3 regions of the Yersinia enterocolitica subsp. enterocolitica genome follow, and region 1 is predicted to be linked to each of the others. Evidence: predicted binding sites of a transcription regulator. Region 1 holds the regulator's gene; each other region holds the start of a gene.

Region 1 (5,106 bases):
CTTGATTCAGCCGTCTGCCTTTAAAGGTGACTTAGCCGTTTCAGGCGCATATGAGCTGAAAATCGGTGAAAAGGGCGCGCAAGTGATTGGTTTTGACCCAACAGGTGTGTTTTACGGCCTGCAATCCATTCTTTCTTTAGTACCGACTGATGGTAGCAAGAAGATTGCGACATTGGATGCCAAAGATGCGCCACGCTTTGAATACCGTGGTGTTTTCCTGGATGTAGGGCGTAACTTCAAAACTAAAGATGCAGTATTGCGTTTGCTTGATCAGATGGCCGCTTACAAGCTGAACAAATTCCACTTCCATCTGAGTGATGATGAAGGCTGGCGTATTGAGATACCAGGCCTGCCAGAACTGACCGATGTGGGCAGCAAGCGTTGCCACGATTTAACGGAAAACACCTGCTTACTGCCGCAATTGGGCTCAGGCCCGGATAGCAATAATTTGGGCTCGGGTCACTTTACCCGTGATGATTACATCGACATTTTGAAATACGCGAAAGCCCGCCAAATTGAGGTCATTCCTGAGATTGATATGCCCGCCCACGCGCGTGCAGCCGTCGTCTCGATGGAAGCTCGTTACAACAATTTGATGAAGCAGGGTAAGGAAAAAGAAGCCAACGAGTTCCGCCTGGTTGACCCGACAGATGATTCCAACACGACTTCTGTTCAGTTCTATGAACGCAAAAGTTATCTCAACCCATGTCTGGATTCGTCTAAACGTTTTGTCGACAAAGTGATCGGCGAAATGGCGCAGATGCACAAAGAAGCCGGTATGCCATTGACCACCTGGCATTTTGGTGGTGATGAGGCGAAGAACATCCGTCTGGGGGCAGGGTTCCAGGATAAAAATGGCACCATTGAGCCGGGCAAGGGCATTATTGATAAAAGTGTGGAAGATAAGCCGTGGGCTAAATCGCAAGTTTGTCAGGATATGGTCAAGCAAGGCAAAATTCAGGATGTTGAGCATCTTTCCAGCCACTTTGCGATTGAAGTCAGCAAGTTGGTGAATGCCCATGGCATTGAGAAAATGCAAGCCTGGCAAGATGGCCTTAAAGATGCCAAGTCGTCGAAAGACTTTGCCACTAAACGTGTTGGCGTTAACTTCTGGGATACTCTCTATTGGGGCGGCGCTGACTCAATCAATGATTGGGCCAATAAAGGCTATGAAGTGGTCGCGTCGAATCCGGATTATGTCTATTTCGACATGCCATATGAAGTTAACCCAAATGAGCGCGGTTATTACTGGGCGACTCGCTTCAGCGACGAAGCCAAAGTCTTTAGTTTCGCGCCGGATAATATGCCACAAAACGCGGAAACATCGGTCGACCGTGACGGTAATCATTTCAGTGCTAAAAGTGATAAACCTTGGCCGGGTGTGCACGGTATTTCCGTTCAATCATGGAATGAAACAGTACGAACTGATGAACAAATGGAATACATGATTTTCCCTCGAGTATTACCACTGGCCGAACGTGCCTGGCATCGTGCGTCTTGGGAGCAGGATTATAAAGCCGGTCGTGAGTACCAAGGTGGCGTAACGCATAGGGTTGACACCAAGGCGTTGAGTTCCGATTGGCAGCGTTTTGCCAATATTATGGGCCAACGTGAATTGGCGAAACTGGATAAAGCCGGAGTGGCTTATCGCTTGCCAGTTCCAGGGGCGCGAGTTGTTGGCGGGGAATTGGAAGCTAATATCTCCTTACCGGGTCTGATTATCGAGTATTCCACTGATGGCGGAAAACAATGGCAGCAGTATGATGCCAAAGCACAACCGAAAGTCAGTGGCGACGTATTGATTCGTTCCACCAGCCCGGATGGTAAACGTAGTAGTCGTGCGGAGCCGGTTAAGGTTTGATTATTGCTGTCAAAGTGCTGTGTCTGATGTTAACTCCTGTTTGCTGAGGTTTAGGTAAACACTATTAAGTGAAGTTGAGTTGATGGTTTTCCCCCGGCAAGTCCGGGGTTTTTTTTGTTTTAAATTTATGGAGGTAGCAATAGGGTGTATACCCAAAGTCATTGGAATTGCAGATAAGTGGGGTGGCAAGCGAATAAATCACCTACGTCAGTGATTAGGGGGAATTAGAATAACTAACAACCCAGCGGCTTCAAGGGTGAAGGGTATAAATAAGAATGACCACCTGACTCCCAACCGAGTTGCACTTGGGTAACTGAGCGGGAAAGGCGGCCATCTTGCGGATTATTTATTTCAGCAGCGCTTAAAATCTTTATAAGTCAACGCGATAAAACGACATTATCTTTTATCGTGCGCAGATTCATTTTCACGGCAATCGCCGCTTTCACAGTGGCCGTACAGATACAGACTGTGATTGGTCAGCTTGATACCATGTTGTTTAGCAATTTCACGTTGAAGCGATTCAATGGATTCATTACTAAATTCGATCACTTTGCCGCAATCCAGGCAAATCAGATGATCGTGATGATGTTGCTGCGTCAGCTCAAAGACTGATTTGCCGCCTTCGAAATTATGGCGGGTAACAATACCGGCATCATCAAACTGGTTCAGTACACGGTAAACCGTTGCTAAACCAATTTCTTCACCGATATCGATCAGCTTTTTATAAAGATCTTCCGCGCTGACGTGATGGCACACCGGATCTTGCAACACTTCCAGAATTTTAAGCCGTGGCAGTGTTACTTTAAGGCCTGCGTTTTTTAAGGCTTTGTTGTTGTCAGTCATGCGGATTCAGTCCTGTTACTATCGATTCAAATTAAGGCTGTTCAGCCTATGACATCCGTGGCGCAATATTCTCAATTGCGTCTCATTATAGAACTGCTAGCCCCAAATGAAAACCGTGGTTGTTAACAAAGATATAATTGCACACTTTGCCCGATTAATCATGCAATGTATTGATGAATGGGATTGTTGCATAATTTAAGTATATGACTGCAAAGTATAAGGTTACAAATTTGTAGCAGTTTATTTTCATTTTGCACGGATGAAAGTGCGGATTTGTGGGTGGCTTAACAGAGTATAACCAGAGGGATAGAAGCAACGGAAACGCGTGGCAATATTAAATTTCATCCCCGCGTTTCCGACATGACAAATTAACCGGTAATTTCGGCCAGATTCAGTTCTTCGCTGATCTGTTTTACCCAAGCTTCAACGCGCTCATTTGTCAATTCTGGCTGACGATCTTCATCAATGGCTAAACCAATAAAGTGATCGTCATCCGCCAAGCCTTTAGACGCTTCAAAGTGGTAGCCAGCGGTTGGCCAGTGACCGACGATAGCAGCACCGCGTGGTTCGATGATATCGCGCACGGTTCCCATCGCATCACAGAAATATTCTGCATAATCTTCCTGATCGCCACAGCCAAATATAGCCACCAATTTGCCGTTGAAATCAATTTCTTCCAGTGTCGGGAAGAAATCATCCCAATCACATTGAGCTTCACCGTAATACCAGGTTGGGATGCCGATGAGCAGAATATCAAAGCCTTCTAAATCTTCTTTAGTGCTTTTGGCAATGTCGTGAACCTCAGCAACATCTTTACCCAGTTGCTTTTGGATCATCTTGGCAATGTTTTCGGTATTGCCAGTATCGCTGCCAAAGAAAATGCCTACAGTTGCCATATAACTTAATACCTTTTAAATTCAAATTGTTATGCAAATTACTGAGCGTTTGGCCCAATAATATAACACATGTATAGGGCCATATAGTGCCAGAAAACCTCGTCCGGCCGATATCAAGATTATGCGATATTAAATTTTTGTGAGTGGCTCAACCTTATAACCTCATTGCCGATAACAGCGGTGTAACCGAATGGTTGCAATTTGCAGTGAAGGAGAACAAACATGCAGTTTTTAAGAAATATTTCTATCAGAGCCGCGTTACTTTGGGTGCTTGGGGCATTTTGCCTGCTATGGGGCGGTGTATCTGGTTATACGTTGCTATCGCTGAATCAACTGACTCAATCCTCTAATGCTAATAGTGTGTTGGTTGAAAACATGAATTTGGTCAATCAGGGGACGGATCAATATTTTCGGATGGTGACACGTCTTGCCCGCTCAGTCGATTACCGTCAGAGCGGCAATATTGCGGATGCAGATAAGGAACTCAAATCATCCAATGCAGCACTTGAAAATCTGAAACAGAAGTTGGCGCAGTTTAAAGCCATTGACCATGCACAGATTGATCCTACATTGGTAAATGGGGTGATTGATGGGTGGAGCGGATTAATTGATCAAGGTGTCACTCCGCTGTATCAGGCGGCAATGGCGAACAATAGCGCGGCCTATCAGGATTTAGCTAAAAAGACAGTGCCAGCGCTGAGCCGGCAATATGGCTCTGTTGCGGAGAATTTTAATCAAGCTGCATCCAAGGCTATCGGGGTGGCTAAAGAGCAGTTTGCTCACCTGACAAAAGTGAGCAGCATGACATTAATTTCTGCTTTAGTGGCCGGATTAGTGATTTTACTGGCAACCGATCGCTACCTGTTGGCTAACCTGGTTCGCCCATTGGATGATATTCGTGCACATTTTCGCGTGATTGCTTCCGGCCAGCTGGGCCAGCCCATTACCGATTTTGGTCGTAATTGCGTTGGCAAATTGTTTCCGCTGCTACGTGATGTGCAAGCCAGTTTGGCCAATACGGTAAAAGCTATCCGCAGTAGCACTGATGGGATTTATCACGGGGCGGCAGAAATTTCAGCCGGTAATACAGATTTATCATCGCGAACTGAGCAGCAGGCCGCCGCATTGGAAGAGACGGCCGCCAGTATGGAGCAGTTGACGGCAACGGTGAAACATAACGCAGATAATGCGCATCATGCCAGCCAATTGGCAGCTAATGCTTCTATTACCGCCAAAAAAGGCGGGGCGCTGGTGGCTGATGTGGTTCATACCATGGATGAGATTTCAGCCAGTTCACGTAAGATAGCTGAAATTACAACAGTGATTAACAGTATCGCTTTCCAGACTAATATTCTGGCACTGAATGCTGCCGTTGAAGCGGCCAGAGCAGGTGAACAAGGTCGCGGTTTCGCGGTGGTTGCCAGTGAAGTCCGTAATTTGGCCCAGCGCAGTGCTCAAGCGGCAAAAGAGATTGATAGCTTGATAACCGAGTCCGTTAACCGGGTG
Region 2 (5,106 bases), 1.8 Mb from region 1:
TAACCTTCCAATAAATATCACGAAAGCAAATAACTCATCTGTGAATCGCAGGCATAAAAAAAGCGCCGTAGCGCCTTTCAGACTGCTGACAAACTCCAACGACTCGATCTTGCAAGGTGAGGACAGGTAGAAGAGTAAAGCGTCCGCGCCACGGATGGCGCGGGTCGAGCCATCAGGGACGATTTTACGGCGTCTTTACGATCTGCCTGTTTTCACCGATACGGGCACTTTGTCATTAACCTCAAAGGCACCGTAGCGCCTTTTTAACGATTTTTTTCTGATACTTAGAGTACCAGGCCCGCGATAGAAGCGGACAACACACTGACCAGCGTAGAGCCGTACAGCAGTTTCAAGCCAAAGCGAGAAACGACGTTACCTTGATGTTCATTCAGGCCTTTAATCGCACCAGCTACGATTCCGATGGAAGAGAAGTTAGCGAATGAAACCAGGAATACGGACAGAATACCTACACTGCGTGGTGACAATTCGGATGCAACTTTCTGTAAGTCCATCATTGCCACAAATTCATTTGAAACCAGTTTGGTTGCCATGATACCGCCAACTTGCAAGGCTTCATGAGCAGGGATACCCATAACCCAAGCAAACGGGAAGAAGACATAGCCCAGAATACCCTGGAAGCTAATACCAAACAGCAGGCTGAACAGAGCATTCATCGCAGCAATCAATGCAATGAAACCAATCAGCATTGCCGCAACGATAATGGCAACTTTAAAACCAGCCAGGATGTATTCACCCAGCATTTCAAAGAAGCTTTGTCCTTCGTGCAGGTTGCTCAGTTGTAACTCTTCTTCATCTTCAGCTTTATATGGGTTGATTAACGACAACACAATAAAGGTACTGAACATGTTAAGCACCAGTGCTGCGACCACGAATTTCGCGTCCAGCATTGACATATAAGCACCGACTATCGACATAGAAACTGTCGACATTGCTGTGGCTGCCATGGTGTACATGCGCTTTTCAGACATTTTGCCCAAAATATCTTTATAGGCGATGAAGTTTTCAGACTGGCCTAGAATCAGTGAACTGACTGCGTTGAATGATTCCAACTTACCCATGCCGTTAACTTTGGACAGTAAAGTACCAATGATACGAATAACGACCGGCAGAACTTTAATGTATTGCAGAATACCAATCAGGGCAGAAATGAAGACGATAGGGCATAGCACTCTTAAGAAGAAGAACGCGAGACCTTTATCACCCATATTGCCGAAGACAAAATCGGTACCGGTAGCGGCAAATCCAAGCAACTTGTCGAATAAACCGGCGAATCCTTTCACAAAACCTAATCCAACTTCCGAATGGAGGAAGAAGTACGCTAACAGCACCTCAATAACCAACAATTGAATAACAAACCGAATGCGGATGCTTTTACGATCCTTACAGATCACTAGAGCTAGTATGGCCACTACGACTAAGGCCAACGCAAACTGTAGAATATGGGACATGTGTGCTCCAAATTAGAGGCAGGCTAGGTTTTGGTGGACATTTTATGTAACGGCTACATTAAAAACGAGATGTAGTCTGCAAATATAGAAATTCACTTTCATAAATGCAAACAAATTAGCGGGGTTGATCACAAAAAACAGGATGTTAATAATATGCTACAGGGATAGTGTAAATATGCTAGTTTGAGCAATTGTAGCGTTCAGTCTTAAAAATTGCGATGTAGCTGTTAACTCAATTTTTCAGAAACCAACAACTGGCGATGACGGCACGGCAAATTATGCGGTATTAGCTATCAGAGAGATAAGTTTCACCCCTCTAAATGCGCTTGATAATTATTATCATTTAGATATTATTAAAGATAAGAAAGTAGCCGTAAGTTTTTCAAGGGTAATACTGAATGTTGAATAGTCGTGTTGTCGATACGCCACCCCGTACATCAAGGAGAATCAAACTCTCCCTGATGGGGCCTGCTTTTATCGCGGCTATTGGCTATATCGACCCCGGCAACTTTGCCACCAATATTCAGGCCGGTGCTTCCTTTGGCTATACCTTATTATGGGTCGTGGTTTGGGCCAATTTTATGGCCATGCTTATCCAGCTCCTTTCCGCCAAGCTCGGTATTGCCACTGGCAAAAATCTGGCAGAACATATTCGTGACCGCTTTCCTCGCCCTGCGGTATGGGCTTACTGGGTGCAAGCCGAAATTATTGCGATGGCGACAGACCTGGCTGAGTTTATTGGGGCGGCGATTGGGTTTAAATTGCTATTGGGTGTGACGCTGCTTGAGGGGGCGGTACTCACCGGCATCGCGACCTTCCTTATATTGATGCTACAAAAGCGCGGGCAAAAGCCATTAGAGTTAGTGATTGGTGGCCTGCTGTTGTTTGTCGCCGCAGCTTATATTGTGGAACTTGTCTTCTCACGCCCAGAAATAGCCGCCTTAGGCCGTGGGATGTTAATCCCGGACCTACCTAACCGCGATGCAGTATTTTTAGCCGCCGGGGTATTGGGCGCAACTATAATGCCGCACGTTATCTATCTGCATTCATCATTGACGCAAACCGCCGGGGAAAACTCTAAAGCGGATCGCTACGCCTCGACCAAATTGGATGTGGCCATTGCCATGACGATTGCGGGTTTCGTCAATTTGGCGATGATGGCGACGGCAGCTGCCGCTTTCCACTTCAACGGCTATGGCAGCATTGCAGAAATTGAACAAGCTTATTTAACATTACAACCCTTATTGGGTAATGCTGCCACGACCATTTTTGGCTTGAGTTTGGTGGCTGCCGGGCTGTCATCAACCGTGGTCGGAACCTTGGCTGGACAAGTGGTGATGCAGGGTTTTGTGCGGTTTTATATCCCTATTTGGGTGCGCCGAACAGTGACTATGTTGCCTTCCTTTATTGTCATTTTGATGGGAATGGATGCGACTCGCATACTGGTGATGAGTCAGGTATTGCTGAGTTTCGGTATTGCTTTGGCGTTAGTGCCGTTGTTGGCCTTTACCGGCAATAAAGAATTGATGGGGGATATGGTTAACTCAAAATTGATTCAGGTTTTGGGGAAACTGATTGTACTGGTGGTGATTGGATTGAATGCTTACTTATTGGTGAGCCTGATTTAATTTATCAGTAAGGCGAGCTAAGGATAAAAACTCGCCTGGGGTATTCTCATCTAATCATGATCATGGTGATCATGGCCTTTGCCGCGATGATGTTTTTTACTCGGTTTTTTATGATGTTTATCATATTTCCAATAGTGCCCATCACGATAGTAGTAGTTCTTTTTCCACCAATCTTTGTGTTGCCAGCGGTGGCCGTCCCAGTAATGACCATGACGATTCCGCTCGCCTAAATCTCGTCCTTGATGATTTTGCCACCATTGCTGGTCACGCCAGTCATAACCATCCCAATAATTACCGCTGCGGTCTTGTTCGCCAATTTGTAGCGAAACACCGGGTAGCAGCTCAATACTCTCGGCATTCGCCATTGGGATAAGCGGGAACCAGGCTAAGATGGTTATCAATAACAGTGGTTTTATCCTTCTCGGCCTCACTACACTTAGCTTTAATATTGTCGATTTAAACATGGCCGTTTTTAACATTATTTATCCTTGTCTGGCCTTATAGGCTATAGCGCTATCTTAAACAGGAAGTCAGCCGCTGAGATTCGGATAAAACTGTAAAATACGGATTTAGGATTTATCTGTGAGGGGAGATAACAGGGCGTAACAGGGAGCGTTAGCCCCCTGTTGAAGACTTAAAAAGAGAACGTTTACACCAAGATATTTTCGATAACTTTTATCTCTGCGTCACTGAATTCGGTATTTGCCAACATTCCCACCGCATCATCAATTTGGCTTATTTTACTGGCTCCAATCAGTGCCGACGTCACTCGTCTGCCTCGCAATACCCACGCTAAAGACATCTGCGACAACTTCTGTCCACGATCAAGCGCCAGTTCATTCAATTGGCGAACTTTAGCCAGTTTTTCCGCTGAAAGTTGCTCAGGATTGAGGAATTTACTGTCACTGGCTGCTCGTGAGTCCAATGGGATACCGGCCAAATAGCGATCAGTTAATAAACCGCCCGCCAGCGGCGAGAAAGCAATAGATCCAACACCATACTCGTCCAGCGTATCTTGCAGATCTGTTTCAATCCAGCGCTCAAACATGGAGTATTTGGGTTGATGAATCAAACAAGGCGTACCGAGCTGGGCCAGAATTTTGCAGGCCTGACGCGTTTGTGCAGCTGGGTAGTTGGACAAGCCGACATATAAAGCTTTGCCTTGGCGCACCAGTAAATCCAGCGCTGCCATCGTCTCTTCCAATGGGGTATTAGGGTCTGGGCGGTGATGATAGAAAATATCAACATAATCCAGCCCCATCCGCTGCAAACTTTGATTAATGCTGGCGACCAGATACTTTTTGGAGCCCCAATCCCCATAAGGGCCGGGCCACATGGTGTAACCCGCTTTGGACGAAATAATCAGTTCATCGCGATAAGGGCGCAAATCTTGTTGCAAGATTCGGCCAAAATTTAGTTCGGCAGAGCCAGGCGGTGGGCCATAGTTATTGGCTAAATCAAAATGGGTAATACCATGATCAAAAGCACGATGAATCAGGTTGCGGCTATTTTCATACAAGGTGCTATCACCAAAGTTATGCCACAAGCCAAGAGAAATCGCTGGCAGCATTAATCCACTGCGGCCACAACGGTGATACTCCATTTCCTGATAGCGGGAGGAAGCTGCTTGGTAGACCATGATGCCCCTTATTGATGAAAGTAAACAACGTCTTAATGTATGCGTTTCCACCGGTTTCGAAAGCTGGCGTGATCACAGAGTTTGCATTCGGTGACAGGGGAGAATGCCTGTCAGCAAAACCTTATTCTGTGCGAGCTAATTAATAATTTAAAAAACATTAGATTTATTGATGATTTGCTCAATACTTATTTGACAATAATAAGCATTGAGGTGGTGTAGTGATGGCGAGCAACTATAAGGTAGCAGATTATTTACTGGATCGACTGGCACAAGTGGGTATCAGGCATCTATTTGGTGTTCCTGGTGATTTCAATCTTCACTTTTTAGATCATGTTATCAGCCATCCGGTCATTCAATGGATGGGATGCGC
Region 3 (5,106 bases), 2.5 Mb from region 1:
TAAACATCCATTGCCAACCAGCAAAGCCGTGGAAACCATTAAAGGCATCCATTATCCAGCCAGATAGCGGCGCACCTATCACCCCAGATAATGGAACTGCGGTGGCGAATAAGGCATACATGCGGCCACGACGGTTAGTCGGGAACCAATATGAAATATAAAGGATCACCCCCGGATAGAAGCCAGCCTCAGCTATCCCCAATAAACAACGCATCACATAAAATGACATCGGCGTGGTAACAAAAGCCATTCCCGCCGAGATAATGCCCCAGGTGATCATGATGCGCGCAATCCACAACCGCGCTCCAACACGATGCAACATCAGGTTGCTGGGAATTTCTAAAAAGAAGTAAGCAATAAAGAAGATACCGGCACCAAAACCGTACACCGCATCAAAGAATTGTAAGTCATCGGCCATTTGCAACTTGGCAAAGCCAACATTCACCCGATCCAGATAAGCCACGACATAGCACAACATCAGTAACGGTAAAATATGCCATGCCGCTTTGCGGTAGGCATGATTCTCCGCTGGCAACACCTTCGGTATCACTAAAGGTTCGGTTGATGATTCAGACATAGTAGAGCCTCATATTTTAATTATTCGCAGGGAACAGAGATCAGCCATAGTCCTGTCAACTACAACTGCTGGCGTTGCACATAAAATGTTAATTTTAGTTATTTAATGTTTATTAAAGTTAAATCTAAGGGATAAGTTAGCCAGTGAATGCGATTGAAATCACAATAATTAACACATGATGATATGGGAAATCACAATGCTTTGATTTTAATAAAATTTTAATTTGTGCAGATTCACGAAAAGTAACACAGAGGAAGTAGGAGGTCGGGTCGAAAGCAGCAAATTAGCTGCCCTGCTTGAAGAGGGTGGTATTGCACCAAGGCTGCCACTTCAATACCCGCGATGGTATGAATAATAATGACTATCATTCTCTTCCGAGAATGGTAAATTATGACTAAGAATTCACATTCCCAATAAATTCAAAAAATATTATTGGTAACGCTTGTTTGTATATCCCCCAGATGAGGGGAGTTAAAATAGAAAGAGAAAATGCCATTATGTCCTTTTATATCAAATACACTCAGCATAAATCATGGCGTTCGATATTGCCGGGACTGGGCCTTTTAAGCCTTATTTTCTGCTTGTCCGGCTGTAAACCCGCCGACGACACCACCAGTGAGCAAGCCCCCTCATCAAGTAGCCAAAACGCAACAACATGGACTCGCACCGTAGAAACGGCGAAAGGCCCGGTGACACTGACCCAGCAGCCAAAGCGGATTGTCTCCACCAGCATCACTATCACCGGAACCTTGCTGGCTATCAATGCTCCAGTCATTGCCAGTGGTGCGACCGTGCCTGATACCACAGTGGCTGATAACCAAGGTTTCTTTACCCAATGGTCAGAGGTTGCCCAAGCTAAAAAACTGGTGCCGATATACCAGACAGAGCCGAATGCGGAAGCTGTCGCGGGAATGAATCCAGATTTAATTATTATTTCTGCCACTGGCGGAGATTCGGCGTTGAAGTTGTATGAGCAGTTGTCGGTTATCGCCCCAACATTGGTGATTAATTATGATGATAAGAGTTGGCAAGAGCTGGCGGTTTTGCTTGGCCAGGCGACAGGGCATGAGGCCGATGCGCAGCAAGTCATTGCAACATTCACTCATCGACTCAATGAGGTAAAGCAGAACATTACGCTGCCACCACAACCAACCTCAGCCTTTGTCTATCAAGCGGCAGACAGTACCGCCAATTTGTGGACTGAAAATTCAGCGCAGGGAAAATTGTTACAGGAATTGGGCTTCACTCTGGCTCAGGTTCCTGATGCAGTGAAAGGCAATACCAGTATGGGTCACCGCAAAGATATTATTCAACTGGGTGGAGAGAAGCTGGCCGAGGGCCTGAATGGCGAGACTATTTTACTGTTCTCCGGCGATCAACCGGCAATTGATGCATTGAAAAGTAATAAGTTTTTAGCTCATACCCCCGCAATTGAACACAATCGGGTGTATGCCGCAGGCTATGATACCTTCCGGTTGGATTACTACAGTGCGAGTAAATTGTTAGCGCGGCTTGAGGAAATGTTTAAGGCTAAGTCTTAATCACTTTAAAGCGGGACGATAAAGAGAATATTAATGAGGTTAATGACAAAGTGCCAGTCACGGTGAAAACAGGTAGATCGTAAAGCCGCCGTACTTCTTTTGTTAAAACAAGCGTCCTTGTAGGCTCCAGCCCCGCCATCCGTGGCACGGACGCTTTACTCTTCAACCTGCCTTCACCTTGCAAGATCGGGTTTTTGAGGTTTGTCAGCAGTCTGATATTAATCTTACTTAGCATGGGGTTTTACCCATGCATTCTCATAATAAGTCGTGTTAACATATATTAGAAAATAATAATGATAATCAAAACTATAACTATTTATAAACAATCAGCATTTGTTAAAAAGAGTGACAATGCCAGCGACTGATCCCCCAAACCAATTTTCAGCAAAGCGGCTCAAACCTGCCCCTGATCTCGGTAAATGCACTCCACCTCGCCGTGGGCTTTGGCTACTAACCAGCATTGTTATATTGATGCTAGTGATGGCCGCCAGCTTGATGCTCGGCGCCAAAGCCATCCCATTTTCAGTGGTCTGGCAAAGTTTACTGGGCGAACACAGCAATGCTGACAGCATTTTAATTCTGGAGTCCCGCCTACCCCGCACCTTGATTGGTGTGCTCGCCGGTGCCGCCTTGGGGTTATCGGGTGCCGTCATTCAAGCACTGACTCGTAACCCACTAGCTGATCCGGGAATTTTGGGGGTCAATGCTGGGGCCAGTTTTGCCGTAGTGATAGGTATTACTATTTTTGGCGTTCATGCTATTCACGGCTATATGCTTTCGGCCTTTATCGGCGCGATGATCACCACACTGGTGGTGTATTGGGTAGGAACTCAGGGCGGCGGGCGGGTGAACCCTTTGCGTCTAACACTCTCTGGCGTGGCTATCGGGGCAGTATTACTCGGGATCTCGACCGGCATCTCATTGACACATCCACAGGTCTACGACCGGGTTCGCTTCTGGCAAGCAGGCTCGCTGGATATCCGTGATATGTCGGTAGTGGCGGCAGTCGCGCCCGCTATTCTTCTCGGCAGTGTGATTGCCTTACTATTGGCACGCCCTCTCAATGCCATGCATATGGGGGAAGATTTAGCCGCCGCAATTGGCGCACGCATTGCCCAAACCCAGTTTTGGGCCGTAGTGACAGTGACCTTGCTATGTGGTGCGGCTACCGCCGCTGTTGGCCCGATCGCCTTTGTCGGCCTGATGGTGCCACATATGGCTCGCTGGATTGTCGGGCCGAATCAATGCTGGATCCTTCCTTTCACCTTGGTAATGACCCCCATTTTGCTATTAGTTTCAGATATTGTGGGGCGCTTTCTGGTTCCCGGTGAATTACGAGTCTCCATCGTGACGGCGTTCATTGGCGCTCCTTTATTGATCTGGCTGGTTCGCCGTAATAAAAGGATGACCGCACTATGAAGCCCGCCACTCCGCCATGGCTATTTGGCCGCCCTGATGGCCCCATCAATCTACGCATCCAGCCCCGTAGCTTGATGGTCGGCGGGTTGCTGCTATTGGCCTGCTTGCTGGCGGCCATGCTGGCTTTAATGGTCGGTACATTACCGCTTACTCCGGGGCAAGTATTTGAAGCCTTATTCGGCCATGCCAGTGGGGCGGCGAATATTATCGTCAACCAATGGCGATTGCCCCGTGCTGTCATGGCACTGATTTTCGGCGCCGCACTGGGGATCAGTGGTGCCATATTTCAGTCTCTGGTACGTAACCCATTGGGTAGCCCCGATATCATCGGCTTTAATGCTGGCGCTTATACTGGCGCGTTGGTGGCGATTACTCTGTTTAATGGCAACTATTTTGAGATTGCCAGTAGTGCGCTGGGGGGCGGATTGCTCTCAGCTATCGCGGTGTATCTGTTGGCCTACCGCCAGGGAATTCAGGGCTTTCGGCTAATTATTGTCGGTATTGCCATGGGCGCAATGTTAACCGCATTTAATACCTGGTTGACTATCACCGCTTCATTAGAAGCGGCCATCACTGCCGCCGCATGGGGAGCCGGTTCTCTCAATGGTTTGACGTGGGCAAAGGGCCTGCCATCAGTGATGTTTATTGCCATCGCCGCCGTGGTGGCGATGTTACTGAGCCGCCGTATGCCGCTGCTGGAAATGGGCGATGATGCTGCGGGCGCTCTAGGTGTTCCAGTCGAAAAAACTCGTTTGGGCCTGATGGCTATTGGCGTCATTTTGATGGCTGCGGTCACTGCGGCGGCAGGGCCGATTTCCTTTATTGCGCTAGCCGCACCACAAATCGCAAAACGCCTGTCTGGCACATCATCAGTGACATTGACCGCTTCTGCGTTAATGGGAGCACTGTTATTGATTGCCGCTGATTTGTGCGCCCAACACCTGTTTTCACCTAATCAATTGCCAGTCGGTGTTGTGACTATCAGCATCGGTGGTCTGTATCTTATTTGGCTTTTAATCCGCGAGTCTCGACGATCATGAGTAATGCTAGTTCCACCACTTCACCTACCCCTCGCTTGTGGGCCGAGGCGCTGACTTTGGGTTATGACGGCAAGATAATCAGCGAAAACCTGAGTGTCGCCATTCCTGATGGTGAGTTTACGGTTATCGTCGGCCCCAACGCCTGTGGTAAATCGACGCTGCTGCGCGCCTTGAGTCGATTACTGAAACCGCAGGCGGGTCAGGTGATTTTGGATGGTAAGAATATTGCCAGCCTTGATACCCGGCATGTTGCGCGCCATTTGGGCTTATTACCACAAAGCTCGCAAGCACCGGACGGGATCAGCGTGCTGGATCTGGTGGCGCGTGGTCGTTACCCCCACCAGAAATTATTGCAGCAATGGACACAGGCTGATAAGCAGGCGGTCAGCGATGCCATGCAGGCCACTGGTGTCAGTGAACTGGCAGACAGGTCAGTGGATGCTTTATCAGGCGGGCAACGCCAGCGGGTTTGGATAGCTATGGTGCTGGCTCAGCAAACGCCATTACTGTTATTGGATGAGCCGACCAC

The links. The regulator Fur, encoded in region 1, represses iron uptake genes when iron is present. The targets are predictions, from matches to a motif close to ATAATAATGAGAACNACTATCAA.
Region 2: FGL26_RS09290 (Nramp family divalent metal transporter) is a predicted target of Fur. The motif match lies at 1,796-1,818, and genes of this name have one in related genera.
Region 3: fepD (Fe(3+)-siderophore ABC transporter permease) is a predicted target of Fur. The motif match lies at 2,406-2,428, and genes of this name have one in related genera.

What each region holds. Positions count from the first base shown of each region.
Region 1 covers NZ_LR590469.1:120,497-125,602, forward strand. Annotated here, with positions in the region: gene FGL26_RS00605 (beta-N-acetylhexosaminidase) at 1-1,861, shown strand, start outside; gene fur (ferric iron uptake transcriptional regulator) at 2,258-2,704, opposite strand; gene fldA (flavodoxin FldA) at 3,073-3,600, opposite strand; gene FGL26_RS00620 (methyl-accepting chemotaxis protein) at 3,823-5,106, shown strand, end outside.
Region 2 covers NZ_LR590469.1:1,965,750-1,970,855, reverse strand. Annotated here, with positions in the region: gene FGL26_RS09295 (NupC/NupG family nucleoside CNT transporter) at 285-1,469, opposite strand; gene FGL26_RS09290 (Nramp family divalent metal transporter) at 1,868-3,097, shown strand; gene FGL26_RS09285 (DUF2502 domain-containing protein) at 3,148-3,576, opposite strand; gene FGL26_RS09280 (aldo/keto reductase) at 3,747-4,736, opposite strand; gene FGL26_RS09275 (alpha-keto acid decarboxylase family protein) at 4,958-5,106, shown strand, end outside.
Region 3 covers NZ_LR590469.1:2,614,654-2,619,759, forward strand. Annotated here, with positions in the region: gene FGL26_RS12485 (MFS transporter) at 1-577, opposite strand, end outside; gene fepB (Fe2+-enterobactin ABC transporter substrate-binding protein) at 1,075-2,118, shown strand; gene fepD (Fe(3+)-siderophore ABC transporter permease) at 2,470-3,537, shown strand; gene fepG (iron-enterobactin ABC transporter permease) at 3,534-4,577, shown strand; gene FGL26_RS12505 (ABC transporter ATP-binding protein) at 4,574-5,106, shown strand, end outside.